DNA from 3 places in the Pseudarthrobacter sp. 10T415 genome. Region 3 is predicted to be linked to each of the others. Evidence: predicted binding sites of a transcription regulator. Region 3 holds the regulator's gene; each other region holds the start of a gene.
What was found. Region 3 encodes LexA, which represses DNA repair genes until DNA is damaged. Its sites were predicted from a motif close to TCGAACANNTGTTCGA; they were not measured.

Region 1: AC1DBN_RS14070 (LexA family protein) is a predicted target of LexA. The motif match lies at 7,024-7,039, and genes of this name have one in related genera.
Region 2: AC1DBN_RS00795 (DUF6504 family protein) is a predicted target of LexA. The motif match lies at 2,790-2,805, and genes of this name have one in related genera.

Annotation. Positions count from the first base shown of each region.
Region 1 covers NZ_JBFTHJ010000010.1:92,796-102,901, forward strand. The annotation lists gene AC1DBN_RS14015 (EAL domain-containing protein) at 1-246, shown strand, start outside; gene AC1DBN_RS14020 (DUF6480 family protein) at 255-500, opposite strand; gene AC1DBN_RS14025 (glycerophosphodiester phosphodiesterase family protein) at 627-1,457, opposite strand; gene AC1DBN_RS14030 (hypothetical protein) at 1,503-1,751, opposite strand; gene AC1DBN_RS14035 (HAD family hydrolase) at 1,877-2,695, opposite strand; gene AC1DBN_RS14040 (hypothetical protein) at 2,972-3,505, shown strand; gene AC1DBN_RS14045 (N-acetyltransferase family protein) at 3,477-4,052, opposite strand; gene AC1DBN_RS14050 (FAD-dependent oxidoreductase) at 4,049-5,413, opposite strand; gene AC1DBN_RS14055 (arsenate reductase ArsC) at 5,468-5,878, opposite strand; gene AC1DBN_RS14060 (aquaporin) at 5,875-6,585, opposite strand; gene AC1DBN_RS14065 (ArsR/SmtB family transcription factor) at 6,582-6,932, opposite strand; gene AC1DBN_RS14070 (LexA family protein) at 7,053-7,484, shown strand; gene AC1DBN_RS14075 (Y-family DNA polymerase) at 7,511-8,791, shown strand; gene AC1DBN_RS14080 (D-2-hydroxyacid dehydrogenase) at 8,862-9,914, shown strand; gene AC1DBN_RS14085 (fumarylacetoacetate hydrolase family protein) at 9,934-10,106, shown strand, end outside.
Region 2 covers NZ_JBFTHJ010000001.1:156,378-166,483, forward strand. The annotation lists gene AC1DBN_RS00765 (lipoate--protein ligase family protein) at 1-240, shown strand, start outside; gene AC1DBN_RS00770 (mycoredoxin) at 317-574, opposite strand; gene AC1DBN_RS00775 (SOS response-associated peptidase) at 706-1,467, shown strand; gene AC1DBN_RS00780 (VOC family protein) at 1,493-1,915, opposite strand; gene AC1DBN_RS00785 (chorismate mutase) at 1,935-2,258, shown strand; gene AC1DBN_RS00790 (hypothetical protein) at 2,310-2,699, opposite strand; gene AC1DBN_RS00795 (DUF6504 family protein) at 2,849-3,196, shown strand; gene AC1DBN_RS00800 (DNA polymerase III subunit alpha) at 3,193-6,678, shown strand; gene thrS (threonine--tRNA ligase) at 6,807-8,816, shown strand; gene AC1DBN_RS00810 (HIT family protein) at 8,833-9,420, shown strand; gene pgsA (phosphatidylinositol phosphate synthase) at 9,410-10,039, shown strand.
Region 3 covers NZ_JBFTHJ010000024.1:23,585-33,690, reverse strand. The annotation lists gene AC1DBN_RS20010 (SseB family protein) at 1-268, opposite strand, end outside; gene priA (bifunctional 1-(5-phosphoribosyl)-5-((5-phosphoribosylamino)methylideneamino)imidazole-4-carboxamide isomerase/phosphoribosylanthranilate isomerase PriA) at 288-1,034, opposite strand; gene AC1DBN_RS20000 (hypothetical protein) at 1,124-1,276, opposite strand; gene hisH (imidazole glycerol phosphate synthase subunit HisH) at 1,277-2,026, opposite strand; gene hisB (imidazoleglycerol-phosphate dehydratase HisB) at 2,023-2,649, opposite strand; gene AC1DBN_RS19985 (histidinol-phosphate transaminase) at 2,711-3,829, opposite strand; gene AC1DBN_RS19980 (LysM peptidoglycan-binding domain-containing protein) at 3,965-4,354, opposite strand; gene lexA (transcriptional repressor LexA) at 4,683-5,432, shown strand; gene AC1DBN_RS19970 (ATP-dependent DNA helicase) at 5,531-7,588, opposite strand; gene hflX (GTPase HflX) at 7,581-9,152, opposite strand; gene AC1DBN_RS19960 (class I SAM-dependent methyltransferase) at 9,604-10,106, shown strand, end outside.

The DNA.
Region 1 (10,106 bases), on a different contig from region 3:
ACCTGCCTGGTGGACTTCACGGACCAGATCGGCACCACCCTGGTGGCGGAGGGCATCGAGACCGTGGGCGAGCTGAAGGTCCTGACGGAACTGGGCATCGACGCCGGGCAGGGGTACCTGCTGGGCCGTCCCTCCGTCCGCCCGCAGGACTGGGCGTCCTGGAACACCCGGCAGGACGCTGATGGCCTCAACCGCCAGCTGGCCGAGCCCGCCGGGCGCAGTCCGCAGGAGAACGAGTCCGCCTAAGCCACTGCCTACTCGGAGTGGCCCTGGTCCCGGCTCATCTGGCCTTCAGCCGGCGGGGTCTCTCCCGGCGGCACTCCACCGCCGGGCTCCAGCCCGGTGATGTTGCCTTCGGCCGGATCCGGGTTGGGCGAGTCCCCCGCTTCAGTGCTGCGCTGTTTCGCGAGGTCGTCCTGGGCCGCGCCGACGTTGTCGGCACTGTCTTTGCCCGGCTTGTCCGGGTTGGCGGGGTCGTTCTCCGGATGGTAGGTGCTCACGGTCCTTCGTCCTTCCGTTCGGGCTGCGGTCCAACGCCCCAGCTCTGGACTAATTGTAAGCATGCTGATGATCCCGCCGGGTAAGGCCGGGCCCGGCGAAGGCCCTGCGAACGGACGGAGACGGTACTAGCGATTCCGGCCCTCTTCGGCAGCGCCCGGGCCGGGCCATTCGCCGCGCTCCATGAGCACCTGGCGCAGCAGGTCCGCCCGGTCGGTGACGATGCCTGCCACGCCGAGCTCCAGGAGCCGGCGCATCTCGGCGGGGTCGTTGATGGTCCAGACGTGGACCACCAGTCCCAGGGACTCCGCGCGGCGCAGGAAACCGGGCGTAACCACCGGCACCGCGCCGTAGCGCACGGGCACCTGCAGCGCGTGCACGTCCCGCAGGACCCTCCGCATCAGCCAGCGGAACGCCGGACCGGGCAGCACGGGGCCCAGCAGCGCGAACAGGGCGTTGGATACGACGCCAGCGGACGAGGCAACCGGGCGGCTGAGCTGCTTCAGCACGGCCCGCCGCCGCCGGTCCGAAAAGCTGGCGATCAGTACCCGGTCGTGGACAGCGTGGCGTTCGATGGCCTCGACGGTGCTGCGGACCGAGCCCCAGTCCTTGACGTCCAGGTTCAGCCGCGCGTCCGGCAGGGCCGTGATGAGTTCTTCGAAGGTGGGAATAGGTTCGCGCCCGCCGATCCGGGCACCGGCAACATCCTGGGCGGGAAGGTCGGCTACGCGTCCGCTGCCGTCCGTCACGCGGTCCAGGGTCCCGTCGTGGAAGAGGAGGAGCACGCCGTCGGACGTGGTGTGGACGTCCGTTTCGAGGTAGCGGCAGCCCAGCTCAGCGGCGGCGCGGAACGCCGCCATCGAGTTCTCGAGTCCGTCCACGGAAAAGCCGCGGTGGGCCATGGCGATGGGAAGCGGGGCGCCATCGGCGCCGGCGTGGTCGAAGAACGGCAGGCTCACAGAGTGAGCGTACCGGAGCCGGCCCACCCGCCCATGGCGGTGGCGTCAGTCCCCGTACGGAAGGATTTCCACGCCGTCGCTGCAGTGCAGCAGCGTCCGGCCGCGGCCACCATCGAGGTGGACCCACACGGCCGAATGGTCAGCCGTGATGGCATCCACCACGCCCGCGGCATCGAATCCGGGCGCGAGCTGGACGCGGACGCGGTCCCCCTGCCGGAGCTTCTTCCAGTGCGGCGCGGGCGTTGCCCTGCGCAGCGGTGCTTCAGCGGTCTGGTGTTTTGCGCTTCGTGCCATGTTGTCCCCTTTGCCGGCCGGAGAGGTGCCTGCCCTCCGCGCTTCACGCTACGGAACGAAGGTGAACGGCAAGTGAGCGCAACCTGTGAAAATGGCGGCAGGTGCACCACACGGGAAGGCCGGCGTCAGGAGTGCTGCACCCCAAGGGAAGCGAGGCGTTCCTCCAGGACCTGGGCGACGCCGTCGTCGTCAAAATGCGGTGCCTGCTGCCCCGCAGCACGGATGGCCTCGGGGTGGCCGCTGGCCATGGCGTAGCCGTGCCCGGCCCAGCGGAGCATCTCGATGTCATTGGGCATGTCGCCGAACGCCACGACGTCTGCGGCGCCGATTCCCAGCGCGGCCGCGTACTCGGCGAGGGTGACGGCCTTGTTGACGCCGGGGAGGGACAGTTCCAGCATGGCGACGCCGGGCGAGGAGTGCGTTGCTGCGGCAAGGTGCTCGACGGCGGGGGCCACCTCGGCGAGGAAGTCGTCGGGGGTGCCGTCGCGGACGATGGCAAGGAACTTGACGACGGCGTCATCCGCCGTGAGCGTCTCGCGCAGCGGCGCCGGGGTGAACTGGGTGAGCAGTTCGCTCGATTCGTTCTCGATGAAGCCGGGCTCAAGGTGGAATCCGCTGAGGGTTTCGGCGGCGAACAGCGCGGCGGGGCGGAGGTCCTTGATGATGCGGCGGATTTCCAGGACCGCACCGATGGCCAGGGTGCGGGCGGACACCAGGCGGTCGGCTTCCAGGTCCCAGACCACCGCGCCGTTGGAGCAGATCACGCGGCCGGTGTGGCCCAGTTGTTCCTCGAGCGGGTGCAGCCAGCGGGGCGGCCGGCCGGTCACGAAAACGAGCTCCACACCGGCGGTGCGGCAGGCATGGAAGGCGCGGATGGTGCGGGGGCTGATTTTCCCGTCGTGCCCGAGGATCGTTCCGTCAATATCGCTTGCCACCAACCGCATGCTGCCAGTCTACGTGGATTGCGGGGAGGCGCCTGCGCTGGGGGTTTGGCCGGGAGTCCCGTGGTTCCCCTACTACCGGCCCGTAGCGTAGCGCGGCGTTCCGGGGCAGGAGCATACTGGAAACGCCGCCCAATGAGAGGACGCTCGGCCTTGCGGGCGGCACTGTCACCGGCACTCCCGGGAAATCTGCCGGCATCTGGCGAAGGCGGGACATCCCGTTCCCGCGCTGCGCATCCCTGAGGAAGACACAGGTCTCGGAGGGGCAGAAGATCAACGATGAACCGCACCAAAAATGGGGTACTGTCCATAGCCGCAGCGGCACTTGCGCTGGGGCTCGCACCGGGGGCTGCCGTGGCACACGGCGGGTCCGGGCACGAGGGCTCCGACAAGGGTGACGACTGGCGGAACAACGACGACCAGCGCCGGCTGGTCAGGGTACTGCGCCACGTCACGGACGACTACCGCTGGCTGGAGAACGCCGAAGCCGACGGTTACAAGAAGATCACCGAGTGCATCGACATGAAGGGCGTGGGGGCTATGGGATTCCACTACGCCAAGCAGGAGCTGATCGATGACAAGACCCAGGCCCGTAAACCCGAGGTCCTCGTCTACATGCCGGACCGGAACGGGCGGTACCGGCTTGTGGCTGCCGAGTTCATTTCGACCGCGAAGAACCGGCCCTCGATTGCCGGGCTGAAGTTCGACGACGGCCCGTTCCCAGGTTCCTTCGCACTCCATGCGTGGGTCTGGCGGGACAACCCGGACGGCATGTTTGCGGCATTCAACCCTGACCTGAGCTGCCCGAAGTAACGGGCTGAGAAGGACTGCCGGCGGCACCCGCCGGGCTGTCCGGGCTGCGGTGCTCGATCAGGACGGTGTCACGCCAGATGCCGGCGTGGGGCCCGTAGACCATGAGTCCGATGCGTCGGCGGGTGCCGACGATGGTGAATCCGTGGCGCTGGTGCAGTGCGAGAGAGGCAGTATTTTCGGGGAAGACGTTGGACTGGATGGTCCAGACCCCTGCGGCGTGGCAGTGACGGATGAAGGCGGCAAGGAGCCGGGAGCCGTGTCCGTGACCGTTAACGGCCGGGCTGATGTAGATCGAGTGGTCGATGACGCCGGAGTAAACGGGTCGGGAGGACACGGGCGATCCGGCTGCCCACCCGATGACGGTTCCGTGGTCTTCGGCGACGAGGCGCAGGTCCGGCCGGCGCCCCGCGTCGAAGTCTTCCCAGGACGGCGGGGCCTGCTCGAAGGTCGCGTTTCCGGTGGCGATGCCCTCTGCCCAGATGTCCTTGACGACGGTCCAGTCGTTCCTGGTCAGTTCACGGATCCTCAACCCGGCGCCTGGGGTCACAGGGGTGCTGCTTGGTTGGTGCGGCCGTGCTGCAGGCCAGTGGAAAATCCAACCGACACAATGACAGGCTCCGGGGTTGCGCAGCAGGAGTCCGCCATTACCGCGTCGTTGTCGGGGATGCTGGTGGAGCAGACGCCGGTTTCGGGGAGTTCGAGTTCGACCGTGTCCGCGGCCATGCTGTTTCCGGCGAGGGCGGCGGCGATTGAGCGGACCTGTTCGTAGCCGGTGGCCATCAGGAAGGTCGGGGCGCGGCCATAGGACTTCATGCCGGCCAGGTAGAAGTCCTTCTCCGGGTGGGTAAGGATCCTGGCACCGTGGGCCGGGACGGTGCCGCAGCTGTGAAAGTCCGGGTCGATCAGCGGGCCTAAGGCTTTGGGTGCGTCGACGGCGGGGTCGAGGTCGAGGCGCAGCTCGGTGAGAATGGACAGATCGGGGCGGAACCCGGTCGCCGGGATCACCAGGTCGGCCTCGACACGGCGGCCGTCAGCAGCGATGACCGTGACCGTGCCACCGTTCATGTCAATGCCGTTGGTGTGGAAGCCTGTGAGGAGTTGGACGGCCCGGGTGTCGACGGCGGTGCGCAGCCGCGTGCCGAGCTGGCCGCGGGCGGGAAGCTGGTCAGCGTCTCCGCCGCCGTAGGCGCGGGCAGGGGTGTTGGCGCGGATGGCCCAGAGGACTTCGGTTCCGGGATTGGTCCGGGCGGTTCGGGCGAGGTCCAGGACCATGTTCGCGGCCGAGTGTCCGGAGCCGATGACCAGGGTGCGGCGTCCCGCGAACCCGTCACCGGAGACGTCAGGCAGCGGCCCGGTGATCAGCCCGGCGGCCCGGGCTTCGGCCTCACCGGGCGCGGGCAGCCCCCCTGATCCAAGGGGCGCAGGGGTGGTCCAGGTTCCGGAAGCGTCGATGACGGCGCGGGCCAGGATCTCTGTGGTGTCGCCGCTGGTGTGCCGGATGCGCAGGAGGAACGGAGCCTGGTCGCGGCCGGCGCTACGTCCTTTGTCCATGCCCTGCCGCGTGACGGCAACGACTCTGGCTCCGGTCCGGATCCGGTGTTTGAGTGCAGTGGTGGCGGCCAGGGGCTCGAGGTAGCCGGTGACGATCTGGTGTCCGTAGGGCAGTGCGGTTGGACGGGGCGCTTCCCAACCAGTGGCCTCGAGCAGCCGGACGGCGGCGGCGTCGAGGTTGTACTGCCAGGTGGAGAACACCCGGACGTGGCCCCACGCGCGCACTGCGGCTCCGACGGTGGGGCCGGCTTCGAGGACGAGCGGTTCAAGGCCGCGTTCGAGCAGGTGCGCGGCCGCTGCCAGGCCGACGGGTCCGGCACCGATCACGGCGACCGGCAGGGAGTCCTGTGCTGTCATGCTGTCCTCATTTCAATCGTCGGCGCGCACTTACGGTGCCGTTCGGGTGACGGGTTATGCGGTAGCCGGGGTCAGGGAGGCGATCAGCGCCTCGACCCGGGTCTTGATCTCGTCGCGGATGGGCCGGACGGAGTCGACGCCCTTGCCGGCGGGGTCTTCCAGGACCCAGTCTTCGTAGCGCTTCCCCGGGAAGTAGGGGCACTCGTCACCGCAGCCCATGGTGATGACGACGTCGGAACCTTTCACGGCCTCGGTGGTGAGGATCTTAGGGATCTCGGCGGACATGTCGATACCGACCTCGGCCATCGCCTCGACCGCGGCGGGATTGACCTTGTCCACGGGCTGGGACCCGGCGGAGCGGACCTCAATCTCACCCTTGCCCAGGGTGGCGAGGAACGCGGCGGCCATCTGGGAACGGCCGGCGTTGTGGACGCAGACGAACAGGACGGAGGGCTTGTGGCTCACGAGAGCACCTTTCGATCAGCCGCGACCGCCGCGGCAGCGGTGGAAGCAGCAAGGGCGGGGTAAAGGAATCGGACCAGGGCGTAGCCGGCTGCCCCGCCGGCCAGCTGGGCGAGGATGAAAGCGGGAGCGGACGACGGGGAGATCCCGGCGAAGGTGTCCGTGATGGTCCGGGCGATCGTGACGGCGGGGTTGGCGAAGCTGGTGGAGGACGTGAACCAGTACGCTGCCGTGATGTAGCCGCCGACGGCGAACGCGACCCGGTCGGTCCTCCCGGAACGGACCGTGCCGAAGATGACCAGCAGCAGCCCGATGGTGGCGATGACCTCGCCGAGCCAGAGGCCGGCCCCGGCTCTTTCACGCGTGGAGAACGTGACGGCGTCCAGGCCGAACATCAGGTTCGCGGCAAGGGCGCCCACCAGGCCGCCCAGGAACTGGGCGCCGATCAGAGCCGCCGATGTTCTGGTGTCAATCATGCCCAAGGCGCGTTCGACCAGGGTGACGACGGGGTTGAACGAGGCGGAGACCGGCTGCAGGGCGACAATGAGCGCGACCAGGGCGGCGCCTGTGGCCACGCTGTTCTGCAGAAGCTGCAGCCCGACGTCGTCCGGGGACAACCGTGACGCCATGATCCCGGAGCCCACGATGGCTATCACGAGGAATGCCGTACCGACGAGCTCGGCACCGGCTCTGCGCGCCAGGACGCTCACGTCGCCTGTCCCCCGATCAGTGTGGCGAGGTTCTGAAGGGCCTCGGTGCGGGCCCGGTAGTAAACCCAGACGCCACGCTTCTCCCGGTCCAGCAGACCGGCCCCGTGCAGGATTTTCAGGTGGTGGCTGATCGTCGGCTGGGACAGCTCGAAGGCGTCGTTCAGGTCGCAGACACACGCCTCACCGCCCTCATGCGAGGCGACCAGGGACATCAGCCGCAACCGGACCGGATCCGCCAGGGCCTTCAACAGTGGCGCGATTCCCTCAGCCTCGGGCAGGGACAAGGGCTCCCGCGCCAGCGGGGAGCAGCAAGCAACCGTTTGGACCGCGGTCAATTCCAAAGACATAGACACACGTATATATTTACATTCATCTATGTCATAGCGCAATGACCCAACGCCGGGCTCATTGTCGGCGTCCGGCGCTACACTGAACTTATCGAACAAATATTCGAATAAGGGTGTGTTGTGGGCGTTATTGTCGGGCCTCGCGTGATAGATGCAGGCGCGTCGCTGTTCTCGGTATTGATCTCTCCCGTGGCAGTCGCGGCCGGCTTTCCATCGCCGGCACAGGACTACTTCGACGGGCGGATCGACCTGAACGCACACCTGATCAAGGACATCACCAGCACCTTTGTTGTCAGGGTCACCGGAAACTCCATGGAGGGTGCCGGCATCAGCGACGGGGACGAGCTGATCGTCAACCGCGCGCTGGAACCCAAGGACGGGTCCGTCGTGATTGCCGTGCTGGACGGTGAACTCACCGTTAAGAGGCTGCGCATCACGGCCACCGGAATCGTCCTGCAGGCGGAAAATCCCCGGTACCAGGACATCAAGGTATCGGCGCTTTCCGAACTGACCATCTGGGGAGTCGCCACAAGGTGCCTGCACCATGTCTGAGGCCCGCCGTGGCTAAACCTGCCCTCATGCGCCACATGCCGCAGATCGCCCACGTAGACGTCAACTGTTTCTACGCGTCCGCGGAACGGGCCTTCGACCCCTCGCTGGAGGGCCGCCCACTGGTGGTCCTGTCCAATAACGACGGCTGCGCCGTTACCCGTTCCCCCGAGGCGAAGGCACTCGGCATCACCACCGGTGAACCCTGGTTCAAGCTCGCGCCGCGGGCAAAGGAGTGGGGCCTCGTGGCGAAATCCAGCAACTACGAACTCTACGGCGACATCAGCGCGCGGGTCATGGAGCTGCTCGGCAGGTACTCGGCCTGGTTGGAGGTCTACAGCATCGACGAGGCGTTCCTGGGGGTCAAGGGGGACGCCGGCACCTTGCTACCCCTCGGACGCACCATCAAGGACGCCGTCCGCAGGCATGTGGGCGTTCCCGTATGCGTGGGCATCGCACCCACCAAGACGCTCGCCAAGCTCTGCAACAAGTGGGCCAAGAACAACCCGGCCTTTGACGGGGTCTGTTTATGGGAGGCGGTCCCCCACGATGTCCGGGACAGCCTGCTGGCCCGGCTGCCCGTGGACGAGATCTGGGGCATCGCCGGAAGGCTGACCAAGCGGCTCAACGTCCTGGGGATCTTCACGGTCCAGGACCTGGTCCGCGCCGATGCGGTGATGATCCGGGACAGGTTTTCGGTGGTGCTGATGCGCACCGTCCTCGAGTTGCGGGGCACCCCCTGCATTCCCATGGAGGAGGAGCGAATCGGCCGGGACCAGCTGATCTTCTCGCGATCGTTCGCCACGCCGGTCGCCAGTGCGGACGGCCTGCGGCAGGTGCTGAGCATTTACGGGCAGCAGGCGAGCGCCAGGCTGTCCAAGCACGGCCTGCAGGCGAAAGTGCTCACGGCATTTGCCGCCACGTCACCCTTCCGCCAACAGGAGCAGGCGTACCCGTCCGTATGCGTTTCGCTGCCGATGCCGACGGCGGACCCGCTGCTGCTGACCAGGGCGGCACATGCCCTGCTCCCCCACATCCGGGACGGCCTCAAATATGCCAAGGCGGGGATCATGCTGACCGACCTGCGGCCCAGCGGCAACCAGTCGCCGCTCGAACTGTTCGAGAACCGGCATGAGGAACGCGGCATCGGCCCGCTGCTTGACGATGTGAGCCGGCGCTTCGGGCGCGGGGCCATCGGGCTGGGACATGCCGGCATCAAGTCCGGCCTCGACTGGACCATGAAGCGTGACATGCGCTCGCCCCGGTACACCACCCATTGGGACGAACTTCCGGTGGTCAAAGCCGCATGACCCGGCTGCAGTGACAGAAACATAGTCCAAACTGTTCAGCATGCTAGCCAGCAGACAGTATAGTGAACAGATGACTTCTCCCAAGACTGTGGCCATCGCCGTCCCGCTCGAAGCAGAGCTCGTGGACCAGATCCGTGCCGTCGATCCGTCCATCACCGTCCTGTACGAGCCCGGCCTCCTCCCGCCGGAGCGCTTTCCCGCAGACCACGCCGGCGATCCCGCTTTCGAGCGCACGCCCGGGCAGGAGGAACGCTACTGGGCCATGCTCGGCAGGGCCGAAGTGCTCTACGGCTTCCCCAATGAGAGCCCTGCGGGCCTGGCCCGCATCGCCCGGGATAACCCCGCACTCGAATGGATCCATGCCATGGCGGCGGGGGCAGGCGGAGCGGTCAAGGCATCCGGGCTCGGCCAGGACGTCCTGCAGAAATTCCGGATCACCACCTCCGCCGGAGTACACGCGCTTCCCCTCGCCGAATTTGCGGCGATGGGAATCCTGAACGGCTTCAAACGGAGCGCCGAGCTGGCCCAGGACCAGGCCGCCAAGGCCTGGCCCGACCTGCGGGTACCCACCCGCCTGGTCAACGGCTCGAACCTGGTGATCAGCGGCCTGGGCGAAATCGGGCTGGAAACGGCCCGGATCGCCAGGGCGCTCGGCATGAACGTCAGCGGCACCAAGCGGACCGTTGAGCCCATCGAGGGCATCCACCAAGTGGTGGACAACGCGGGCCTGCCCGGACTCCTCGCCACGGCAGACGCCGTTGTCAACACCCTGCCCGGAACCGAATACACAGAGAAACTCTTCAACCGGGAACTGTTCGCGGCCATGAAACCCGGCACCACCTTCGTCAATGTTGGCCGAGGCACCGTGGTGGATGAGGATGCGCTGCTGGAGGCGCTGGAGAACGGCCAGGTGGGCTACGCCTGCCTGGACGTCTTCGCCGTGGAGCCGCTGCCCCGGGACAGCCCCCTGTGGAGCCACCCCAGGGTTATGGTCTCGCCCCACACGTCAGCCCTCAGCGCCGCCGAAAACCGGCTGATCACCGAGCGGTTCTGCAGCAACCTCCGCACCTTCCTCGACGGCGGCGAGCTTCCCCACCTCGTGGACACCGTCCACTTCTACTAAGCCAGTACCGGGAGAACCAATGCGCATCGCCAGAATCAACACAGCGTCCGGGACCCGGCACGCGGTTGAACGGGCCGGATCATGGCACCACATCGTCGACCCGTTCGAGGCACCGCTCCGCTTCACGGGCGGCACCACCCCCGCAGGTGAGGCGGAGCTCCTCGCTCCCGTGGCCCCGGCGGTAGTGGTAGG
Region 2 (10,106 bases), on a different contig from region 3:
GTGGTGGCCGGCGGCTGGCTGTTCAGTTCGGTCATCGTGGTGGAGGACTCCGCACCGATCCGGAAGGTCCTGACCGACAGCTACGCCGCGCTCGGCCTCGACTGGGACCCAGCCACGGCCGGCGCCGCGGACGACCTCGTCCCCGGGCTGACGGTGGAAGCAGTCACCGAAGCCCTGCTCGAAACGTACGCGGGCCATGCCACCTTGGCTTCGGCGCCGTTCGGCAGCCTGGGGGCATGACCCGCGTCTGCTGGATCACCAGTGTCCGGGCGCGGCACCGGGCAAGTAATGGCCCGGCCGCCCGCATTGTCCTGGACTAGGCCGCCAGGCGGTTCCTGACCTCTGCAGCGGACGGGTTGGTGGCCGCCGTGCCGTCCGGGAACAGGACGGTGGGTACGGTGCGGTTGCCGCCGTTGATCTGCTCCACGAGCTCGGCGGTACCCTCCACTTCCTCGATGTTGATTTCGGTGTAACCGATGCCCTGCGCGTCGAGCTGCTTCTTCAGCCGGTTGCAGTAGCCGCACCAGGTGGTGGAAAACATGGTGATGGTGCCGGTTTCGGGAGTGAAATCCACAGGGTTCTCCTCTGGGTTGGGTGAAGGTTTCGTTCGGGTCAACGGTAGCGTGCCCGCCGGTATTCCCCGGCGTCCGGCCGCCGGGGCGCTGCCCGGATGACAGTATGTGGCGCCGATGGCATGCTGGAGCCATGTGTGGACGCTACGTAATGGCACGCGCCGTGGGGGACCTCCTGGCAGAATTCGACGCCGAACTGGAGGACGAGGTGAGCATTCCGCCGTCGTGGAATGTAGCTCCCACCGATGCCGTCCCCATTGTCCTGGAGCGGTTGGTTGAGAACGGCCCGGACGCCCGGCAGGTCCGCCAGCTGCACGTCGCCCGCTGGGGCCTGGTTCCTTCCTGGGCCAAAGACCCGGGCATCGGGTCCAAAATGATCAACGCCCGCAGCGAATCAGTGCTGGAGAAGCCTGCCTTCCGGAAGGCGATCAAGTCACGGCGCTGCGCCGTCCCCGCCGATGGCTACTACGAGTGGAAGCAGGGCCCCGGGAAGTCCAAGCAGCCGTACTACGTGCACCCCGGCGCAGAAAGGGGGCTGGCCTTCGCAGGCCTCTATGAATGGTGGCGCGATCCGTCGGTGCCGGCGGGCGAGCCCGGCCAGTGGCTGCTTTCCACGTCCATCCTGACGGCAGACACCCCGCCGCCGGGCTCCGAATCAACCGTGTTCGGGAAACTGACCGCACTCCATGACCGGGTACCGCTGCCCATGGACAGGGACACCATGCAGGCCTGGCTTGATCCGCAGGCTGATGACGCCGCCGCCCTGGTGGACATGGTGCGGTCCGGAGTCAAGGATGTGGCCGCCGACTGGCACGTGGAGTCCGTGGGCAAAGAGGTGGGCAACGTCCGCAACAACGGTCCGGAGCTCATCCGGCCCGTGGAGGCCCTCTTCTAGCAGCCCGGACCGCCGGAACCGGAACTCAGACGGTGACCGTCCCGTCGTCGTCCACTGCCCAGGTGGGGTTGTACGCAACTTCCCAGCGGAAACCGTCCGGATCGGAGAAGTAACCCGTGTAGCCGCCCCACGGCTGGGTGACCGGTTCGCCGGTAACTGCAGCCCCGGCGGCCTTCGCCTCCTCCAGGACCCGGTCCACCTCATCGGCGGCGTGCACGTTATGGCTCAGGGTGATGCAGGGGACCGGTCCGGGAGCGTCCACCCCGGCCTCGGCGTGCATCTGGCCCGCATCCCACAGGGAAAGCACCAGCCCGTGGTTGGCCTGGATGAAAACGACTTCGCCGGGGACCTCCCGGTGCACGGGCCACCCGAGACCGTCGACATAAAAGGCCCGGGAGGCCGGAACACTGCGGACACCTAGCGAGATGAAGTCGACTCTGGGTTGCATGCTTCGATACTGTCAGAAGATGGCAACAATTCAAGGAAACGACCGGGATGCACTGGCCGACAAGGAACAGCTCGCCGCAGTCCGAATTGCCGTGGATGAGGTGGACGACCAGATCGTCACCCTTATTGCGCGCCGCGAACGCCTGATCAGGATCGCCGGCACCCTCAAGGGTGACGACGCCGAAGTCCGCGCACCGGACCGCGTGGAGAAAATCATCCAGCATGTCCGCTCGGCAGCTGAGAAGAAGGACATCGACCCGGACATCGTGGAAGCGACGTACCGGGCAATGATCTCCGGATTCATCGAACTGGAGCTCCGGGTCCACCACGAAGACAACGGCTGACCCGCCCGGGCCACCCCTCCTTACCCTGCAGCTGCAACGCTGCGGGGAACCCTAGAGGTTTTCGTCCACCTTCACGCCGGACTGGAAGTCCCGCCCGTCAGCCTCGCTGAAGCCTGTCATCACATGGCCCTTGCCGAGGCCATTGATTGCTGCCATGGGGAAGTTGCCTGTGATGGTGCTGCCTGAATGGCTGACGCCGCCCAGGTCATAGTTCTCCTCACAGTTCTGTTCGTGGTTAAACGAAAAGAAGGCTATGGCCTCCCCGTTCATGAATTCAATGCCCAGCCGGCGCTGGGATGAGTAGTCCGGACTCGCCGCCACAAGACCCACCACGTAGGCGCCGGAACCGGGGATGTTGCCGTCTATATCGAACGTGGCCACCAGCGTGGAGTCCTGTGCCTTGATGCTGACTTGTTTGAGGAGTGCGTCAGAGGTGCTCATGCACCCATCCTGCTCCCTGCAGAACTGTCAGTCCACCCCCTGAACCACGATTCTATGCATTGGGTGGGGCCGGGCGTAGACTGGAGATATTCGAACACATATTCGAATATTTTCCCCAGTTTGCAGTACCAGCCAGTCCCGGAGGCGCCATGGGCATGTTCAGCGAATCAGTTGATGTCGCCTGCACCTCCGACGGTCTTCCCCAGAGCCTTGTATGGGCAGGGTGTACCTATGACATCTGCGCCGAACCCCTCCGATGGTACGAACGCCGCCAATGGTGGGCTGAGGAAAGCCGGGTTCCCCTGGGGAGCGGCCCCGGGATGGTGGATCACGAAATCTGGCGGATCCAGGTCCTGCCCCAGGCTTCGCCAGGACATCTGCCCGGCAGGGAAAGCCAGCCCATGGAACCACTCACGCTTGACCTCACCCGCCACATCCGCAGTGGCAGGTGGCGGCTGCTGCGCATCCACGACGCCCTTCGACCCAGAACAGCATGAGTTTCACGCACCTGCATGTCTCCACCGCCTTCAGCGCGCACTATGGAGTCTCCTGGCCGGAGGAACTGGCCCAGGCCGCCGCTGACGACGGCGCCTCCGCGCTGGCCTGCACAGACCGCGACGGGCTATACGGCACCATTAAGCACCTCAAGGCCTGCATGGCCGCGGGGATCGACCCCATCGTTGGGGTGGACCTTGCGGTGCTGGACGACGACGGCGATCGCCGCACCGAGGTCGCCGGACGGGTTGTGGTGCTCGCCAAGGGGCACAACAACGGTGCCGGCTACAGGGCGCTCTGCCGGCTGATCTCAGATGCCCACTCCCGGACGTCCGGCAAGGCCGGGGGTGCCATCCCCGTGGCAGTGACCCGGGCAGAACTGGCCTCAAGGACCCTCGACCCCCAAACGCTCAAACCAGTCCTGGTGGTCCTCATCGGGCCAGACTCCGACGTGGGGCGTGCCATGGGAGGAAGGCGATACCTGCGTCCACGCACCCTGTTCAAGCAATGGCTCGATGCCATGCCCGCTGGGACAGTGGTGGCAGAGATTGTTTCCCAGCTCAGCGCCCCCGGGTCACCCCTGAGCACCGCCCACGCGGTAAGGATGCTTCGACTCGCCGAAGAACACCGTGTTCCTGCGGTCCTCACCAATGCCGTCAGGTATTGCGGAGCGGACGGAGCGCCCACTGCCGACGTCCTCGACTCCGCACGCACGCTCAAATCCCTTCCCGAACTGGCCGGCGAACCCCTCCTGCAGCCCACCGGCCAGGGATGGCTGAAAACCTCAAACCACATGCGCCGGCTTGCCCAGGAAGTCATTTCCGCTGCAGGCTACGGCGCCGCAGACCTTACGCAGCTCCTTGCACAGACCGAGGCGCTCGCCGATGCCTGCCGCATCGATCCTGCCAGTGACATGGGGTGGAAGCAGCCGGTCGTTCCGGAAGCGTCCATCATCGGGATCAACCAGGACCCCGCCCTGGAACTGGTCCAACGGTGCCATGCCGGAATCGCCAGGCGCTTCCCGGGTATTACCGGTACCGCTGAGCAAACCATGCTCACCAGGCTCGAGCATGAGCTGGGGATCATCCGCAACCTCAACTTCTCCTCCTACTTCCTGACCGTGGCTGAAGTCTCCAGGATGATCCAGGACATGGGAGTTCGTGCCGCAGCAAGAGGCTCAGGTGCATCCAGCCTGGTCAACTACCTGATTGACGTCAGCCAGGTAAATCCGCTGCAGCATGATCTGATATTTGAGCGTTTCCTGTCCCAGGACAGGGCCACCCTGCCGGATATCGATATCGACGTCGAAAGCGCCGAGCGCCACAATGTATACCGCAAAATCTTCGAACGGTTCGGGGCTGAGCGGGTCACCCTGATGAGCATGCAAAACGGATACCGGGCCAGGGGAGCAGTCCGCGATGCCGGCCTCGCCCTGGGAATGGACGGCGACGAGGTGGGGGAGATCGCCAAGCAGCTGTGGCGCTTTTCCGCAGGGAAATTCCGTGAAGCGCTCCAGGAAAAACCAGAACTGCGCGAATTCGCCGGACGGGTGGAACAACGGGACACAGACGGCAACCAGCAACTGGATCTCCTGGTGGACCTGACTGAACGCCTTGATCGGCTGCCCCGCCATATCTCCATGCACCCCTGCGGAGTGATCCTGGGTGACGCCACCCTGCTGGACCGCACCCCGGTCCAGCCCAGCGGGTTGGGGCTGCCCATGAGCCAGTTCGACAAACATGACATGGATCCCATGGGAATGCTGAAGCTTGATGTCCTGGGCGTCAGGATGCAGAGCGCCATGGCGTTTGCCGTCCGTGAAATCATCCGGATCCATCCCTCCAAGAGCGACGTTGTAGCAGCAGGGCACCATGCTCCCGGTCCGGAAGGGGCCGGCCCTGACTACATCGCGGATAACGGGCACATCGATCTCAATGCTGTTCCGCTGGACGACGAAGCCACGTTCGAACTCATTAGGAGTACCCATACACTCGGATGTTTCCAGATCGAGTCTCCCGGGCAGCGGGAACTGATCGGCAAAATGGCACCCCGGGAATTCAACGACCTCATCATCGACATCTCCCTGTTCCGGCCGGGGCCCATGAAATCAGACATGGTCCGGCCTTTCCTGGAGCACCGGCACGGCTTCGCCCCCGAGGTATATCCCCACCCGGACCTCAAGCCAGTCCTTGCCGAAACCCACGGGGTCACGGTGTTCCATGAACAGATCCTCAAGACCTTCGATGTCATGACCCACTGCGGGCTTGCCCGTGCCGACGAGTTCCGGCGTGCCCTGGGCAATGAAAACCGCGAACCCGCTGTGGAGGAGTTCTTCCGCAAGGCAGCCCGCGCCAAAGGGTATGCCCACGAGGTGGTGGACAAAGTTTGGGGAACCCTGAAGGCCTTTGGAAGTTTCGGGTTCTGCAAGGCCCACGGCGCAGCCTTTGCCGTTCCCACATACCAGTCCGCCTGGCTCAAAACGCACCACCCGGAGGCCTTCCTGGCTGGGCTGTGGGAACACGATCCCGGCATGTACCCCAAACGGTTGCTGGTAGCTGAAGCACGGCGCCTGGGCATCCCCATCCTTCCGCTGGACATCAACCGGAGCAAGGACGAATACCGGGTAGAGCGGATCCTGACCGGAGCCGATTCCGGAAAGCTGGGGATACGTCTCAGCCTGAAAGGCATTTACGGGCTTTCGGGAACTGAACTGAAAAGGATCGTCGCCGGGCAGCCTTTTGACTCGCTCGCGGACCTTCGGTCGCGTTCCAGGATCAGCAAGCCCAGCATCAAGCGGCTTGCCCAGCTTGGCGCGTTCGACTCCCTCCACCGGGAGGCAGGAGGAACTGCCAACCGGGCCGACCTCGTCCAGCACCTGCAGCAACTCCAGGTCTCAGGAAGCCGGAAGGGCACCGACGTAGTGGAAGGGCAGCTGTCCTTCCCGCTGGGCGATATTGAGTTGCGCAACGTTAAACCCGGGCTGCCCCAACCGACCCTGGTGGAAACCGTCCGGGCTGAACTTGACCTGATGGCTGTGGATGTCAGCACCCACCTGATGGACAGCCACCGCCCAATCCTGGAAAAGCTGGGCGTCACCACGGCCGACAAGCTGCTGGGACTGCGGAACGGAACCGAAGTGCTGGTGGCCGGCGTCCGGGTAGCCACCCAGACGCCACCCATGCGTGGGGGCCGGCGGGTGGTGTTCATTAGCATCGACGACGGTACCGGCTGCATCGATTCAGTGTTCTTCCATGAAGCCCAGGAAAGCGCCGGTCCGCTCCTGTTCGGAACCCGGATGCTGCTGATCCGGGGCACCACCCGCAGGACCGGTCCGCGGGGAATCAGCCTTAGCGCCAGCATGGCCTGGGACCTCAGCAGGCCCGAAACGCTGCCGTTCCCGCCGTCGGAAACTCCCTTCCAGGACGTGGCGCACCCACTGGACGGCATTGCCAGGAGCCTCGCCATCACCGGTTTCAACGGCTGACTTCGGCTTTCCCGCTGCCGTGAGCCGCGTTGGTCGGCCCTCCGCCGAACCGATAGCATTGACGGTGGCTGGCTGTGGTCCCCGTACGCCGCAAGCTATGAAGCCTCAACTTTGAATAGGAGACACCCGTGTCAGATGCCCAGCAGATCACCCTTCTCGTCGACGGCGAAGAGACCAAGGTGACTACCGGGACAACCGGTGCGGAACTCTTCTTTGAGCGCCGCGATGTTGTCGTGGCCCGCGTTAATGGCGAACTCAAGGACCTGGACCAGGAACTGCCCGAAGGTGCCGAGGTGGAAGGCGTCACCATCGAATCCCCGGACGGACTGAACGTCCTGCGCCACTCCACCGCCCACGTCATGGCCCAGGCCGTCCAGCAGCTGCGCCCCGATGCCAAGCTCGGCATCGGCCCCTACATCACCGATGGCTTCTACTTCGACTTCGACGTCGCCGAACCGTTCACCCCCGAGGACCTCAAAACCCTCGAGAAGATGATGCAGAAGATCATCAACCAGAACCAGAAGTTCGTCCGCCGCGTTGTCAGCGAGGACGAAGCCCGCGATGCCATGAAGAACGAGCCCTACAAGCTCGAGCTGCTGGGCAAGAAGAACGAAGCTGCCGAGGCCGGCGAAGGCGTGAACGTCGAGGTCGGCGCCGGCGACATCACCATCTACGACAACGTTGAGCGCAAGGAAGGCACCACTGTCTGGTGCGACCTCTGCCGTGGCCCCCACCTGCCCAACACCAAGCTCATTTCCAACGCCTTCGCCCTGACGCGTTCCTCTTCCGCCTACTGGCTGGGCAACCAGAAGAACCAGCAGCTGCAGCGCATCTACGGCACCGCCTGGCCCACCAAGGACGCCCTCAAGGCCTACCAGGAACGCATCGCCGAGGCTGAACGCCGCGACCACCGCAAGCTCGGTTCCGAGCTGGACCTGTTCTCCTTCCCGGATGAGCTGGGCTCGGGCCTTCCGGTGTTCCACCCCAAGGGCGGCATCATCCGGAAGGAAATGGAGGACTACTCCCGCCAGCGCCACGTGGAGGCCGGCTACGAGTTCGTCTACACCCCACACATCACCAAGGGCCACCTGTACGAAGTTTCCGGGCACCTGGACTGGTACAAGGAGGGCATGTTCCCGGCGATGCACGTCGACGCCGAGCTCAATGAGGACGGCACCGTCCGCAAGCCCGGCCAGGACTATTACCTGAAGCCGATGAACTGCCCCATGCACAACCTGATCTTCCGTTCGCGGGGCCGCTCCTACCGCGAACTTCCGCTTCGCCTGTTTGAGTTCGGGTCTGTCTACCGGTACGAGAAGTCCGGCGTGGTCCACGGCCTGACCCGCGTCCGTGGGATGACACAGGACGATGCCCACATCTACTGCACCCGCGAGCAGATGAAGGACGAGCTCACCAAGACGCTCACCTTCGTCCTGGACCTGCTCAAGGACTACGGCCTCAACGACTTCTACCTGGAGCTGTCCACCAAGGACCCGGAGAAGTATGTCGGCGAGGACGCTGCGTGGGAGGAAGCCACCCGCACCCTGGCCGAAGTGGCCCAGGAATCGGGACTGGAACTCGTACCGGATCCGGGTGGAGCCGCGTTCTACGGCCCCAAGATCTCCGTGCAGGCCAAGGACGCCCTGGGCCGCACCTGGCAGATGTCCACCATCCAGCTGGACTTCAACCTGCCCGAACGCTTCGAACTCGAATTCCAGGCTGCAGACGGCAGCCGGCAGCGTCCCGTGATGATCCACCGTGCACTTTTCGGCTCGGTGGAGCGGTTCATGGGCGTCCTCACCGAGCACTACGCCGGCGCCTTCCCGGCATGGCTGGCACCCGTCCAGGTGGTGGGCATCCCGGTGGCCGAAACCTTCAACGAGTACATGTTCGACGTCGTCGACCAGCTGAAGGCGGCCGGTATCCGTGCCGAGGTGGACACCTCCTCGGACCGTTTCCCGAAGAAGATCCGTACCGCCAGCAAGGACAAGATCCCGTTCGTGCTGATCGCCGGCGGAGACGACGCCGAAGCCGGCGCGGTTTCCTTCCGGTTCCGTGACGGCAGCCAGGACAACGGCGTGCCGGTGGCAGAAGCAGTCAAGCGGATCACCGAAGCCGTCCGTAACCGGACCAGCTAGCGAACGGAACAGCACCGTGGAGGAGAACACAGGCGCCGGGTATCCAGGGGATGCCGGTGTAACCGACGACTTTGCCCTGGCCGGTGTCCCGGACGCTTTCCAGCGCCTGTGGACTCCGCACCGGATGGCCTACATCAAGGGCGGGCAGCACCAGTTCAAGAATGAGAATGACTGCCCGTTCTGCGTGGGCCCGGGACGAACCGACGAGGACGCCCTCATCGTGTACCGGGGGAAAACCTGCTACGTCGTGCTGAACCTCTTTCCGTACAACCCCGGGCACCTGCTGGTCTGCCCGTACCGGCACGTCCCGGACTACACGGACCTGACGGTCGAGGAAACTGCCGAATTCGCCGACCTGACCCAGACGGCGATGCGCGTCCTGCGCAAGGTGTCCAACCCGGGCGGATTCAACCTGGGCATGAACCAGGGTGTGGTGGGCGGTGCCGGTATCGCCGCCCACCTGCACCAGCACATCGTTCCGCGCTGGGGCGGCGACGGGAACTTCTTCCCCATCATTGCCCAGACCAAGGCCATCACGCAGACCCTCGATGAGGTCCGGCAGATGGTGGCCGACGCCTGGCCCGGGGAGACTGATGCTGAATAGGCACGCCCGCGGTTTCTTTACCGCGCTTTTCACCCCGTTGGCCCGCTGGCTCCTGCGCCTGGGTGTCTCGCCCGACGCCGTAACAGTCATCGGAACCGCGGGCGTCGCGCTGGGCGCCCTGGTGTTCTATCCCCTCGGGCAACTGTTCTGGGGGACGGTCTTCATTACGGCCTTCATCTTTTCCGATGTCCTGGACGGCATCATGGCCCGCATGCAGGACGTCAAGAGCCGCTGGGGCAACTTCCTGGACTCCACCCTGGACCGCGTCGCGGACGGCGCGCTCTTCGCCGGACTGGCGGTGTGGTTCTTCACGGGCGGGCAAAATACTGCCATCGCCGCGGGGGCCATGGTCTGCCTGGTCCTGGGCATGGTGGTCTCCTATGCGCGGGCCAAAGCCGAGTCCCTTGGATACACGGCAAATGTCGGCATCGCGGAGCGGGCCGAGCGGCTCGTCTCCGTCCTGGTGGTCACTGGGCTCACCGGGCTGGGACTGCCGCCGGTGGTGCTGCTCGTGACGCTGGTGCTGCTGGCGCTGGCCAGCTTCACGACGATCGTCCAGCGTGTTGCTTCGGTCCGCCGGCAGGCCCTGGCACAACCGCTTCCCGCGGACGAAACGTAATTGCCGCGGCTGGCCGCCGGGGGACTACTATAAGGATTGCCCGGTCAATGGACCCGGCAATCCGTGT
Region 3 (10,106 bases):
TGAAAACCCGTGCCGTGGCCAGGGACGCCACGACTGCAGCTTCATCCCCGGTTCCCCCGCGCAACCCCTCGAGGGCGGCGCGGTAGCCCGCATTGGCCGTACCGTCGTCGTCCTCGAAATTGTGGATCTTCGCGTCGTCGCCGGCGAGGCTGCGGCCCGCCCAAGGCTGGCCTGCGGAGTCGGTGGCGCCGCCGGCCCCTGCCAGCGCCGCGGCGATGTGGCCGGGAAGGTGGCGGGGTGCGGGAGTGCCTGAGTCGTTGCTGGCCATCGCGTCGGCTTCCGGCAGCCTAGCGGCGGCCGGCCACGTCGAGGGCTTCGGGCAGGGTGAAGGCTCCCGCATAGAGGGCCTTGCCCACGATGGCACCTTCAACGCCCAGCGGGACCAGGGACCGCAGGACCTTGAGGTCATCAAGGCTGGAGATGCCGCCGGAGGCGATGACGGGCTTGCCGGTCTTTTCCACCATCTGGCGCAGCAGTTCAACGTTGGGCCCCTGCAGGGTGCCGTCCTTGGTCACGTCCGTGACCACGTAGCGCGAGCAGCCTGCATCCTCGAGGCGGGCCAGGACGTCCCAGAGGTCCCCGCCTTCCTTGGTCCAGCCCCGGCCGGCCAGGGTGGTTCCGCGGACGTCGAGTCCGACGGCGATCCTGTCACCGAAGCGCTCGATGGCGCGGCGCGTCCACTCCGGGTTCTCCAGCGCGGCGGTGCCGAGGTTAACCCGTGCGACGCCGAGGCCAAGTGCGGCTTCGAGGGTTTCATCGTCCCGGAGTCCGCCGGAGAGCTCCACCTTGATGTCCAGCTGCCCCACCACCTCGCGGAGCAGTTCGGCGTTGGAGCCGCGGCCGAAGGCGGCGTCCAGGTCCACGAGGTGCACCCATTCGGCGCCCTGCTGCTGCCAGTTCAGCGCAGCCTCCAGCGGGGTTCCGTAGCTGGTTTCACTGCCGGCCTCACCCTGGACCAGCCGCACGGCCTGGCCGTTGACGACGTCGACGGCGGGCAGCAGTTCAAGTACCGGCAGATCGTTTGCGGTGGTCATCTTCATCCTTGGTGTTGTGGGTGGGGTGTCGGGCTGCCGGCACAGTGCCGGCGCGCGTCAGTGGCCGGACTCGTTGGCCAGGCGGCCGGTCAACTGAGGGTCAGCAGGTACGCGGCGAGCAGGGACATGGCTGCCAGGACATAGAACGAAACCTGGGTCCACAGGGGCTTGTGCTGCTGCCGGAAGGACAGGGCACCGCCCACCAGCAGGCCGGCCAGTCCCATCAGGACGATGGACCACATTCAGGCGCCGCCAGTAGCGTCGCCGCTGCCGGCTTCCGTGGGCCGGCGCAGCGCGTCCACCCAGTTGCGCAGCAGTCGCGCGCCGGCATCGCCTGACTTCTCAGGGTGGAACTGCGTGGCGCACAGCGGCCCGTTTTCGACGGCAGCGATAAAGGGTGCGCCGTGTTCGGACCACGTCACCAGCGGAGGGGCCATCAGCGGCTGAATGACGTCGAAGTTCCATTCCTGCACGCCGTAGGAATGGACGAAGTAGAACCGCTCGCCTTCCACTCCGGCGAAGAGCTTTGAACCCTCCGGCACCTTGACGGTGTTCCAGCCCATGTGCGGAACGACGTCGGCCGGCAGCAGCTCGACTTTCCCGGGCCATTCGCCGATGCCCTCAGCCTCGGTGCCATGCTCGACGCCGGCCTCGAAAAGTACCTGGAGGCCCACGCAGATCCCCAGGACGGGGCGGCCGCCGGCCACCCGGCGGCCGATGAGCCTGATGCCATCCACGGCTTTGAGCTCGCGCATGACCGTCTCGAAGGCGCCGACGCCGGGAACCACCAGGCCGTCCGCGTTCAGGACATCCTCTGGCTTGGCGCTGAGGATGACCTCTGCGCCGGCCCGCTCGAGGGCGCGCACGGCCGACCGGACGTTGCCGGAACCGTAATCCAGCACCGTCACGGTGGGCTTGCCCTCCGGGGAAGCGGGCTTGCGTGATGCGGACGGGTCGATGATGGCACCGTCCTTCAGGATCTGGCCGCTCACAGGGCACCCTTGGTGGACGGAATGCCCTCAACCCGGGGATCGGGTTCGACGGCTGCACGCAGGGCACGGGCGAACGCCTTGAACTGGGCTTCCACAATGTGGTGGGGGTCCCGTCCGGCGATGACGTTCATGTGCAGGCAGATGCCTGCGTGCAGGGTGATGGCCTCAAAGACGTGGCGGGTGAGGGAGCCAGTGAAGTGGCCGCCGATCAGGTGGTATTCCTGGCCGGCGGGCTCGCCGCCGTGTACCAGGTAAGGGCGCCCGGAGACGTCCACCACGGCGTTGGCGAGGGCCTCGTCCAGCGGGACGGTGGCTTCGCCGAACCGGCGGATTCCGGCCTTGTTGCCCAGGGCGGTCCGCAGCACCTCGCCGAAGGTGATGGCAACGTCCTCCACGGTGTGGTGGACGTCGATGTGGGTGTCTCCCGTGGCTTTGACCGTCATGTCGATCAGCGAGTGCTTGCACAGTGCCGTGAGCATGTGGTCGTAGAACGGCACGGAAGTGTCGATGTCCGAGACGCCGGTACCGTCCAGGTTGATTTCCACGAGCACGGACGACTCGCTGGTGGCACGCTCCATGCGTGCGGTCCGGGCTGCGGCCGCGTTCGGTCCGGTGGAAGTCATGGTCAGGTGTCCTTTGTGGCAGTAAGGGGTGGTCAGGGCGTCCAGCGCCGGTTCTTCAAGTCTAGGCGGGAAGGGCCGGCTGGCCGGCAAGGATGCTTTCCAGGGAGGTGAGGAAGGCTGTGGTTTCCGTCTCAGTGCCGGCAGTAACCCGCAGGTGCCCCGGGATACCGACGTCGCGGATCAGCACACCCGCGTCCAGCAGTTCCTGCCAGACCTGGTGCGGATTCTCCAGTCCGCCGAAGAACACGTAGTTGGAGTCGGACGCCGCCGGCTTGAGGCCCATGCGGGTCAGGTCGGACACGATGCGGTCGCGCTGCTTCTTGATGTCCTCGACGTCAGCCATGAGGGCTTCGCGGTGCTGGAGGGCCGCCAGGGCGGTTGCCTGGGTGATGGCAGACAGGTGGTACGGGAGCCGGACCAGGCGCAGCGCGTCGGTTACTTCCGGGGCGGCTGCCATGTATCCGAGCCGGGCGCCGGCCAGCGCGAATGCCTTGCTCATGGTGCGGGAAACGATCAGCCGCTCCCGCCCGGGCAGCAGCGTCAGGGCGCTGGGCGTGCCGTCGTGGGCAAACTCGTGGTAGGCCTCATCCACGATCACGATGGCCTGGCTTTCGGCGCCGGCTTTGTAAACCGCTTCCACCACGTCCAGCCCGAGGCCGGTGCCGGTGGGGTTGTTAGGTGAGCACAGGAAAACGATGTTGGGCTTCAGTTCCCGGACCTGGCGGGCGGCCGATTCGGCGCTGAGGCCGTACCCGTCCTCACGCTCGCCCTTGATGTAGCCGGTGTCCGTGCCGCTGGCAAGCAGGGGGTACATGGAGTACGTGGGCGGGAAGCCGAGCGCCGTGCGGCCCGGACCGCCGAATGCCTGAAGGATCTGCTGGAGCACTTCGTTGGAGCCGTTGGCTGCCCATACGTTGGCCTCGTCGAGGCCGTGTCCCAGATACTCGGCAAGGGCCTTGCGGAGCTCGGTGAACTCCCGGTCCGGGTAGCGGTTCAGGCCGGTGGCAGCCTCCGCGACCGCCGCCGTGATGGCGGCTGTGACGTCGGCCGGGACACCATGGGTGTTCTCGTTGACGTTGAGGAGGATGGGGACATCCAGCTGCGGGGCACCGTAGGGCGTGATGCCCCGGAGGTTGCTGCGGAGGGGAAGCCGGTTCAGGCGTTCAAGCTGGTCATTCACCTGAACAGTTTAGTGGGAGGTGCGGTCGCCCGAAAATGTGACGGTCCGCGCCTTCCCATGCAACGTCGGCTCTGGGCGGCACACCTGCTGTTCCGGGACTTCGATTCAGCCAGGGAGACGTGCCGCGAACCATTCCTAGCGTGTGGGGATGTACAGCTGCTGTCCCGGGAGAATCTTCCCGGCGGACAGGTTGTTGAGCTGCACGATATCTGCCACGACGTCCCTGGCGTCCCGCTCGGGCGCGAGGTCGGAGGCGATCCCCCACAGCGACTCACCCGGCTGCACGGTGACCGTGACGGTGGGGGTCACGGTCAGGTCCGTTGCGGAGTCGGAGGCCTTGGCCGGGGAGTTGAAGAAGCCGGCCAGTGACAGCAGGAGCGCTGCCAGCAGCACCACGGGAATCCCGATCAGGACAATCTTGCCCCGCCGCGTGAGGCGCAGTGGTGGCAGCGGCGCCTGCTGAGCCCGTGCACCGTTGCCGTGAACGTCGAAACCGTGTGACCTGAAAGCGGATGTAGCTGACATGACCTTAGCCCTCCTGGACCGTACTGCGTCTGTTGGTGTTGCCTGCTGGTGCCGCCCCATGGTGCTGCCTGACCGGCTCCGTGTTCGAACGGCTGCTCGCCTGGTTAGAACACATATTCGAATACTGCTTGATTCAGTTTTAGCACCTATGGACGAACAATGTCGAGACTCGCTAGAACAAATGTTTGAAAAAGCCATGTGGCTGACCTACGTTTGGAGGCAGGAACATCCACTCCTGAAGTTGATCAGCAGGGTCTGACATTGACGGCGGGAACACTTAGTCCGGTGCAGTTGAAAGCCCGGTGGCAACCGAAAGGCAACGGCGAACATGGCAGCAGCAGCCACCGGGGGCAGGGCGACCTCTCAGCCGAAAAGGACAGCCAAGGGCTTGACGCCGCGGCAGAAGAAAATCCTCGAGACCATCCAGCGCTCGGTCAACGTCAACGGCTACCCGCCGTCCATGCGCGAGATTGGGGACACCGTAGGGCTGGCCAGCCTCTCAAGCGTCACCCACCAGCTCTCGCAGCTGGAAAAGCTGGGCTACCTGCGGCGTGATCCGAAGCGGCCCCGGGCCATGGAAGTCCTGATGCCGCTGACCCTCGACGGCGGGACCACCGGCAGGGCGGCCAGGCAGGCAGCGGAACCCGCGGCTGCGGCCTCCACGGGCATCACAGCGTCCGTCACGGAGTTGCCCACCGCGCTGGACACGGCCATGGTGCCCCTCGTCGGCCGCATCGCCGCCGGCGGCCCCATCCTCGCGGACCAGGTGGTGGAAGACGTTATGCCGCTCCCCCGCCAGCTGGTGGGCCAGGGCGAACTGTTCATGCTGAAGGTGGCCGGTGATTCCATGGTGGACGCCGCCATCTGCGACGGCGACTGGGTGGTGGTCCGGCGCCAGGCCGATGCCGCGAACGGCGACATTGTTGCGGCGCTCCTGGACGACGAAGCCACGGTCAAGACGTTCCGCCAGCGGGACGGCCACACGTGGCTGCTGCCCCAGAACACGCAGTACGAACCGATCCTTGGCGACCATGCCACGATCATGGGCAAGGTGGTTTCGGTCCTCCGCTCGCTGTAGCGTGGCCGCCGTCAACAACAGGCCACAGCAGTCCAGCCAATAAGGAAGGCGCCGTTCCGGGGAACGGCGCCTTCCTTATTAGGGTTTTCAAATGGTGCCTACGGCGTTTCCCCGGCCAGCCTCTCCAAGGCCGCGATCGCCGTCGTGCGGTCCGTCGTGGCCCAGAAGGGCGGCAGGGCGCCGCGCAGGAACCCGGCGTAGCGTTCCGTGGCCAGGCGGGAATCGAGGACCGCCACTACGCCCTTGTCGCCGGTGGAGCGGATCAGCCTGCCGGCGCCCTGGGCCAGCCGGATGGCGGCATGCGTGGCTGAGACGGACATGAAGCCGTTGCCGCCTGCCTGTGCCACGGCCCGGGAGCGGGCGGTCATGAGGGGGTCGTCCGGGCGTGGGAAGGGGATCCGGTCGATGACCACCAGCCGGCAGGAAACCCCTGGGACGTCAACTCCCTGCCAGAGCGACATGGTGCCAAACAGGCACGTATCCGGTTCGTCTGCGAACTGCTTGACGAGGGCCGTCATGGTGGAGTCGCCCTGGCACAGGACCGTCATGCCCAGCTTGGGCCGGAGTGCTTCGGCCGCCTCTTCGGCTGCCCGCCGTGAGGAGAACAGGCACAGCGCCCCGCCGTTCGAGGCGCGGATGAGTGCCTCCAGCTCTGCAAGCGATTCGGGTGACGCACCACGGCCCGGCTTGGGCAGGTGCCCGGCCACGTACAGGATCCCCTGCTTGGGATAGTCGAACGGCGAGCCGACGTCGATCCCGGTCCAGGCCGGCGCCCCTTCGCCCACCAGGCCCAATCCCCCGGCGGCGGGCTCGAAGGCAGAACCGATGGCCAGGGTTGCGGACGTCAGGACCACTGTATGCCCGGCGAAGAGCCCCTCACGCAGCCTCCCGGCCACGGATAACGGCGCGATATTGACCAGCGCAGGAGCACTGTCCTCAGGTTGGGTATAGCCCTGGCCGGGATCGAAGGTTCCGGCGCGCGAGATCCACACGACCTCGCGGTTCTCCTTCGCCGCCAATAGCCGTTCGGATAGTTCGAGGATGAGCATCAGGCGTGAACGCGCAAGCTGCCTGCCGCCGTCGGCCGTGTTGCTGCTGTCCCCCTTGGAGTCGGACAGCGCCGCCCTGCAGGCCTCGCGCAGCTGGTCCACGCAGTCGAGCTGTTCGTCGTTCAGCCCGTTGGGGAGCAGCCCGCTTGGCACGCCGGCAAGGGCCAGCTCCAGGTTCGCTGCCGCGGCATTGAGCGCGTCCACGGTGATCGCCGTGTGCTTGCGGGCGCCTGAGGCAGCGGCGTGGACCATGGCGACGGAGAGCTGGCCGGACACTGCACCGGTAACCCGGTCCTGAAGCTCGTGGGCCTCATCCACCACCACAACGTCGTACTCGGGCAGCACCGCGAGTCCCTCGAACGCGCTGACCGCGAGCATGGCATGGTTGGTCACCACGACGTCGGCATCGGCAGCGTCCTGGCGGGCCAGCTCGCTGAAGCATTCCTCGGCCAAGGGGCATTTCTGGGAGCCCAGGCACTCCATGGACGTCACCGAAACCTGCTTCCAGGCGCGGTCCGTCACGCCGGGCAAGAGTTCATCCCGGTCTCCTGTGGACGTCTTTTCCGCCCATTCCCGGAGCCGGACCACTTCCTTTCCGAGCTGGGACTGCGGCCCGCCGGCGGCTGCGGCGAAGTGCGGCACGCTGGTGTCCTCACCGAGGGAGAAGAGCTGCCCCTCGGAGGGTTCCTCGGAGGGAAACCCGCCTTCCAGCTTGTGCCGGCACACGTAATTGGACCGGCCCTTGACCAGCGCCACCTTGACCGGACGGTCGAGGGCCGGGGTGATGGCCTTGAGGAGCCGCGGCAGGTCCCTGCCCACAATCTGCGTCTGCAGGGCAAGGGTGGCCGTGGATACCAGGGCCGGCTTGTTGCTTTCAAGCGCATGGGCGATCAGCGGGATCAGGTATGCCAGCGACTTTCCGGTACCGGTCCCGGCCTGCACCAGCAGGTGGTTTCCCGTTTCGATGGCCTGCGCCACCTGCCGCGCCATCTCGTGCTGCCCGGAGCGGCTTTGGCCGCCCATGGCGGAAACGGCCCGGTCGAGCAGCTCGATGACGAGCTGCCCGCCGGCCGTTTCCTTGGATTCAGTTGCCACAGCCTCAGGCATTGACGGCAAAGGATTCCAGTTCGGCGGCCAGGCCCTCGCGGACCTTCACCACCGCCCGGGTTCCGGCCTCGACATGGTCCATGCTGATGATCTCCGCGTCGGAGTCGTGCAGCTTGCTGATCAGGTCGCCGCGGTTGTACGGGATAAGGAGCTCCAGCTGGACGCCGGGACGCGGAATCGAATCGCTGATGGTCTTCAGCAGTTCCGCGATTCCCTCGCCGGTGCGCGCCGAAACCACCACATGGCGCGGTTCACGCTGCTTCAGCCGTTCCACTACGAAGGGATCTGCGGCGTCGGCCTTGTTCAGGACGATGATCTCCGGGATCTTGCGGGCGTCAACCTCGCCGAAGACCTTCCGCACAGCGGCGATCTGGCCTTCCGGATCCGGGTGGGACGCATCCACCACATGCAGGATGAGGTCGGAATCGGCCACTTCCTCCAATGTGGACCGGAAGGCCTCCACCAGCTGGGTGGGGAGGGACCGGACGAAGCCCACGGTGTCGGCCAGCGTGTAACCCAGACCGTCAGATGTCTCGGCTTTGCGGATGGTGGGGTCCAGCGTGGCGAACAGGGCGTTCTCCACCAGCACCCCGGCATCGGTCAAGCGGTTGAGCAGGGACGACTTTCCAGCGTTCGTGTAGCCCGCAATTGCTACGGACGGCACTTCATTACGACGACGGTTGGCGCGCTTGGTTTCCCGGGCAGGCTTCATCGCCGCGATTTCGCGCCGCAGCTTGGCCATCCGGGTACGGATCCGTCGGCGGTCCAGTTCGATCTTCGTCTCACCGGGACCGCGCGAACCCATGCCGGCGGCGGCACCGCCCACCTGGCCGCCGGCCTGGCGGGACATCGAGTCGCCCCAGCCGCGCAGGCGCGGAAGCAGGTACTCGAGCTGCGCCAGCTCAACCTGGGCCTTGCCTTCGCGGCTCTTCGCATGCTGCGCGAAGATGTCCAGGATGAGCCCGGTGCGGTCGATGACCTTGACCTTGACGATGTCTTCCAGCCCACGCCGCTGGGAAGGTGCCAGCTCAGCGTCGACCACCACCGTGTCGGCTCCTGTGGACATGACAATGTCCTTAAGCTCCTGCGCCTTGCCCGAGCCCAGAAACGTGCCGGGGTCCGGCTTGGCACGGCGCTGCACGAGGCCGTCCAGCACTTCCGAGCCGGCGGTCTCTGCCAGGGCTGCGAGTTCCCGCAAGGAGTTCTCGGCGTCGGCCAGGGTGCCTTCGGACCACAGTCCGGCAAGGACCACGCGCTCCAGCCGCAGCTGGCGGTATTCGACCTCGGTAACGTCTTCGAGCTCGGTGGAAAGGCCTGCCGTGCGGCGCAGGGCGCGCCGCTCTTCGAGGTCCTGCTGGTCGCCATCGTATTCAGAGTGCTCGTCGTCCAGGTGGGAGATGGCCTGGGCCTTGCCGAGGACCGCCTTCGCGTCGCCGGCACCGCCGGACGTCCTGGAGCTGGCCGGTACGTCCTTGGCGAGGATCCTGTCGATAACAGCTTGGATCTCCGCAGGACTCATATCCTGGGACGCTGGATCGGATCCGGTGTTGGGCTGGCTGGTCATGGTCTCCTTTGAAGTTTCGGCATTTCCAGAATAGTGCCGTTCGGTGGAATCTGGTGAAGTATTCGCGCTGGGCTGAGGGGCTGCGGTCATGCAGAGTCTCCTGTACTGGCAGCCGGGCAACAATGCCGCGGCAGCGTGGGCGCCGCGAAGGAAAGGCGGCGGAACGGTTTGGGACCGGCATCACGGCAGGAAGCAAGAGCGGATCAAGCTTCGAGTGTTGTCCGGCGTGCGGAGCAAACGCTGGAGTTTGCTCCGGTGCACAAGCGGAAGGCGGAAAGCCTGCGTCGCTGTGGGCAGTATCGCTGGCGGGAGTGGACACCGCGGACAAGGGAGCGGGACGGGCAAGTGCCCATGCCGGCTACTCGAAGATCAAGAACATGCTGTCAAGACTAACAGAGGCGCCGTGGCGCGGTTTCCCATTACGCTGCGGGGGGAACTACTCTGGCCAGTTATGGAGTCCGCACACTATTTCAGCGCATCGCCCGCCGGCACCTTCACACGGAAACCGCTGACGGTGGAACTCGCCGGAGAAACGCGGACGCTGCAGACCTCGAACGGCATCTTCAGCCCGGACGGAATCGATAAGGGAACCGCCGTGCTGCTGGCGGAGGTTCCCGCACCTGCAGCCACCGGCAACCTCCTGGATATCGGCTGCGGCTGGGGCCCCATCGCCCTGACGATGGCGCTGAAGGCACCCCACGCGCAGGTCTACGCCGTGGACGTGAACGAACGCTGCATTGCCCTGACCAATGGGAACGCCGCGGCGCTGGGCCTGTCGAATGTTGCAGCGAGCACGCCGGAGGACGTGGATCCCGGGGTGCGGTTCGACACCATCTGGTCGAACCCGCCAATCCGGATCGGCAAGGATGAGCTGCACTCCCTGCTGAAACTTTGGCTGCCGCGGCTGGCGCCGGGAGGAACTGCCTACCTGGTGGTCCAGAAGAACCTGGGCTC